One region of the Cellulosimicrobium sp. E-16 genome, then DNA from elsewhere that is predicted to be linked to it. Evidence: riboswitches for the same ligand, from Rfam matches in the RefSeq annotation. Region 1 holds a riboswitch; the other holds the start of a gene.
What was found. A riboswitch is a leader RNA that binds a small molecule or an ion and turns the genes downstream of it on or off. The one in region 1 is predicted to bind S-adenosylmethionine.

Region 1 (2,381 bases):
GCGGTGCCGCCGAGGGCGCGGGTGAGGTAGGCCATGGGACCGACGAGGTCGGTGCTGCGGAGCGCTGCGGTGAGGTCGTCGAGCGGGGTCGTGCGGTCGGTGCCGGGTTCCGCCGCGCTCGCCCCGAGCGCGTCGACCACCGTGCCCAGCACGTCCTCGCACACCTCGACCACCACGTCGTCGAGCGACGCGAAGTGGTTGAAGATCGTGCGCCGCGCGACGTCCGCGCGTGCGGCCAGCTCGTCGACGGTGAACCGGGCACCGCCGTTCTCCTCCATGAGCGACGCCGCCGCGTCGACGATCGCCCGGCGGTGCCGTGCGCGCAGCGCGGTACGGCGGTCGGTCGCGGGGCCGGTCACGAGGCCGGTCGTAGAGCTCGTCGCAGAGCCCGTCGCAGGGTCCGTCGCAGGGTCCGTCGCCGGGTCGGTCACGGGCGCGCCCGACGGCTCGGTCGCGGAGGGGAGGGGCACCTCTTGACACTAAGTGCATTGATGCACTCGGTGCAAATAGCGCCCTGGACGACTCAAAGTTGACCGATCAAGTCCAGTATGTGGGAAGGTCTCCTCGGTGCGTTGACACCCCGCGGTGGCCGCTCGTAAGTTCCCGCGCAACCGAGGTCGACGTACCTCGGTCACAGGACATGGTCATGAGCTCCGACATCAAGCCCCGGCTCGTCGGACGGCAACCCTCCCGCGCGGCGGGGTGCCCCGGGTGAGGACCAGGCCCCGCGTCGCGCGGACAGCGCGTGGTACGGGGCAACGACGCGGAGCCCGGCGACGGGCACGAAGGAGACGGACGATGGACCGGCGAGAGTCGAGCACCGCGGTGAGCACCGCGCACGCGTCGACGTGCCCCTGTCCGTTCGCGGGCGGCCCTGGCGCCCGCGCCCTCGGGACCGCGGGTCCCGCGCGCGTCGCCTGTTGTCGCTGACGACGACCCGTCCCTGACACCCCGCGCGAACAGCGCGCGGTCCGGGTCCCTCCCGGCTTCCCAGCCCCGTCCTGCCGCCGCGCGCGGCCGGACCGCCCCTGCCCACCCTCCGGCACCCTGCCGCGCCCTGAGCGCGCCGTCGGCTCAACTGAGAACGGATCCTCGCGATGTCCGACCCCCGCCCCGCCCGCACCCTCCACCTCGGCGTCGACCTCACCGACGCCGGCGCGCACCCCGCCGCCTGGCGGACCGTGGGCTCCCAGGCCCAGCGGCTCTTCGACGCCAAGCGCCTCGTCGAGCTCGTCGCCACCGCCCAGCGCGGCCTGCTCGACCTCGTCACGCTCGACGACGCGTTCACGCTCCAGCCTGGCCGCAACGGGTCCGTGCGGGGCCGGCTCGACGCCGCGCTCGTCGCGTCCCGCCTCGCGCCCCGCAGCGCGGGCATCGGTCTCGTCCCGACCGTGACGACCACGCACACCGAGCCGTTCCACGTGTCCAAGGCGATCGCGACGATCGACCACGTGAGCGCGGGCCGCGCGGGGTGGCAGGTCGGCTGGTCCACGACCCCGGCGGAGGCCGCGGCGTTCGGTCGCAAGGGCGCGCAGGACGAGCCCGACGCGGTCGCCGAGGCAGACGAGGCCGTCGAGGTCGTCACGCGGCTGTGGGACTCGTGGGAGGACGACGCGGAGATCCGCGACGTCGCGACGGGCCGGTTCGTGGACCGCGAGAAGCTCCACTACGTCGACCACGAGGGCATCCGCTTCGCCGTCAAGGGGCCGTCGATCACGCCGCGCCCGCCGCAGGGCCAGCCGCCCGTCGTGGTCCGGGCGGACACGCCCGCGTCGCTCGACCTCGCAGCCCGCCGGGCCGACGTCGTGCGGGTCCGCGCCGCGACGCGCGACGAGGCCATCGAGCTCCGGTCGCAGGTGCGCGACGCCGCCGCGAGCGCCGGACGCGACCCCGACGCGCTCCGGGTCCTCGTCGACGCCTACGCCGTCATCGGCGACACGCGCGCGAGCGCCCAGGCCCGCCTCGACCTGCTCGAGGACCTCGAGGGCGTCTCGTGGGACACCGACTCGCTCACGCACGTCGGCACGGCGCGCGATCTCGCGGTCACGGTCGAGGAGTGGGCGCACGCCGGCGCGGCCGACGGGTTCCTGCTGCGACCGTCGTCCCTGAGCACCGACCTCGACGCGATCGTCGACGGCGTCGTGCCGCTCCTCCAGGGCGCGGGCCTGTTCCGCACGGCCTACCCCGGGACGACGCTGCGCGACACGCTCGGCCTCCCGCTCCCCGCCAACCGCTACGCGGCGATCGCCTGAACCCGGACGGACCGACGACATGAGCACGCGCCCCCGCAAGCAGATCCACCTCGGCGCCCACTTCCCGGGCGTCAACAACACCACAGTCTGGAGCGACCCCCGCTCGCGCAGCCAGATCGACTTCGCCTC
Region 2 (2,381 bases), 880 kb from region 1:
AAACCTCTTGCTGGTCCGGAGGACCGGTCAGACGGGCGTGCCGTGCGTGGCGGCGCTCGTCGTGGGCAGGGAGGTGCCGGTGACCCACGGCCCGCTGGCCAGGTCCGGGACGAGCGGGGCGGCGGCAGCGCTGGTGCTGCCCCCGGTCCCGCGCGACCCGCCGCCGAGGTGGACACCCTCGAGCAGGTCAAGAGCGGCGCGGTGCTTGTTGAACGTGTACACGTGCAGACCGGGCGTGCCCGCGTCGAGGACGCGCTGCGCGAGGTCCACGGTGTACGCGATCCCGTAGGCGTGCTGCGCCTCCGGGTCGGGCAGGGCGTCGAGCGCGTCCAGCAGGTGCTGGGGCGCGCGCACGCCCGTGAGCTCCTCGACGCGGCGGAGCCGCGCGGGCTCCGTCGTGGGCAGCAGCCCGGCGAGGATGGGGATCGTCACGCCGGCCGCGCGGGCCTCGGCGACGAAGTCGGTGTACGACGACGCGTCGTAGAAGAGCTGCGTGATCGCGAAGCTCGCGCCGGCCTGCTGCTTCTGCCACAGGCGGCGCACCTCCTGGCTCCGTGTGGTGCCGGCGGCGGGGTTGCCGTCGCAGAACGTCGCGACGGCGATCGTCAGCGGGCGGGCGGCGCCACGCAGGGCGGCGGCCGGGTCGGACGCGCAGCGCGACGCCTCGACCTCGCGCAGCAGCGCGACGAGCTCGGTCGACGACCGCACGCCGTCGGGCGCGGGCTGCCAGTCCGGCTGGTCGCGCGGCGGGTCGCCCCGCAGCGCGAGGAAGCTGCGCACGCCCTCGTCGAGGAAGTCGTTGATGACTTCCTCGACGTCCTCGCGCGACGCACCGACGCACGTGAGGTGCGCGATCGGCAGCACGGGCGTGCCCTGGAGCAGGCGACCGACGACCTGGCGCGCGGTCGCGCGGTCGGTGCCGGCCGCCCCGTACGTCACGGACACGAAGTCGGGGTGGGTCGCGACGAGACGGCGTGCCGTCTCCCAGAACTTCGGCGCCGCGTCCGGGCGGCGCGGGGGCATGAGCTCGAACGAGACCGTCGGACGGGCCGCGCCGCCGTGCGCCTGCCCGACGGCGTCCGCGACGCTCACGGCGTCGTCCCGACCGGGGTGCGTGCGTGCGCGACCGCCGTCGGGCACGGGCTGCCCTGACGGTGCGCGAAGGATGCCTCTGAGACCATTAGTCGCTCCATCGACCCTGGCGTTAGCACCTTTGTCCTCGGGAGGCTTCCGTCGGCGGGTTGCTGCGGTGTCGTCGAGCCAGGACTCTCGACCGCTCTGGATGGTTGCCACGATCCTACGGCCCATCCGACATGCGGTCGAGCGTGCCCGCCAGGTGAGATGTGCCGTGGTCCGTGCCGAGCGGTCGACGCGAGGGGCGCGCACCTAGGGTGGGACCCGACCGCCCTCTGACCCTGTCCCACCCAGGAGCCCGCCGTGTACGCCACCCCGACCCGCCCCATGACCCAGGACGAGCTCGACCGGATCTGCCGGGTGTGGGCCGACTGCGGCAGCGACGACCCGACCGACCGGTGGCTCGAGCTGTGGGACGGTGGCGACGCCGACGACCACCCGGAGCAGCGCGACGCGATCGTCGCGATCGCGCGGGAGGTCGGGCTGGACGCCGCGGTCGAGGACGGCGTGCTCCGCGTGCAGAAGACGCAGCAGCTCCACGACGAGATCGGCGCGCGCTGGATCTGACCAGGTCAGAGCCCCTGCGCTACAGATCTCACGCTTTCTACGCTAAATATCTCAGGCCCCGCACCGTCGTCAACGGCGCCGGAGCTCCGGGACGTGCAGGCGTCGGAGGAACCGGTCGGTGCGCAGCGGTGGGCCGTGGCGGTCGAGCAGGGACACGACGACGACGGTCGCCGTCGCGAGCGGGATCGTCCACGCCGCGGGCTGGGCGAGCAGGGCGCGCACGACGCCGGGGATGCCCTCCGCCGTCGTGCCGGACGTGCCGGCCCCGTAGCCGGCGGCGACGAGCGCGGACGACGCGAGCAGCGCCGTCGCGCACAGGACGGACCCCACGACCATCCCCGCCACCGCGCCGCGCGCGGTGAGGCCGCGCCACCACACGCCGAGCAGGATCACCGGCGACAGCGCGGAGGCGGCGAACACGAACACCGTGCCGACGCTCGTCACGAGGCCCTGCGGGATGGTGACGAGCGCGAACGCGAGCGGGATGAGCGTGCACGCGACCGCCGACCACCGGAACGACCGCACGGTCCCGCCGAACAGGTCCTGGCTCACGACGCCCGCGAGCGCCACGACCAGCCCCGACGACGTGCCGAGGAACGCCGCGAACGCGCCGGCGACGACGAGGGCCGCGAGCAGCTCGCCGCCGAGCCCGGGCACGAGGCGGGTCGGCAGCGTGAGGA

Region 2: it holds a riboswitch for S-adenosylmethionine, as region 1 does, so the genes downstream of both, ACN9MS_RS19575 (methylenetetrahydrofolate reductase) here and ACN9MS_RS03250 (LLM class flavin-dependent oxidoreductase) in region 1, are expected to answer to the same signal.

What each region holds. Positions count from the first base shown of each region.
Region 1 is NZ_CP183974.1:733,581-735,961, forward strand. It holds gene ACN9MS_RS03245 (TetR/AcrR family transcriptional regulator) at 1-470, opposite strand, end outside; SAM riboswitch class IV at 643-750, shown strand; gene ACN9MS_RS03250 (LLM class flavin-dependent oxidoreductase) at 1,098-2,252, shown strand; gene ACN9MS_RS03255 (NtaA/DmoA family FMN-dependent monooxygenase) at 2,272-2,381, shown strand, end outside.
Region 2 is NZ_CP183974.1:4,452,570-4,454,950, reverse strand. It holds gene ACN9MS_RS19575 (methylenetetrahydrofolate reductase) at 28-1,023, opposite strand; SAM riboswitch class I at 1,187-1,289, opposite strand; gene ACN9MS_RS19570 (hypothetical protein) at 1,438-1,701, shown strand; gene ACN9MS_RS19565 (cation acetate symporter) at 1,771-2,381, opposite strand, start outside.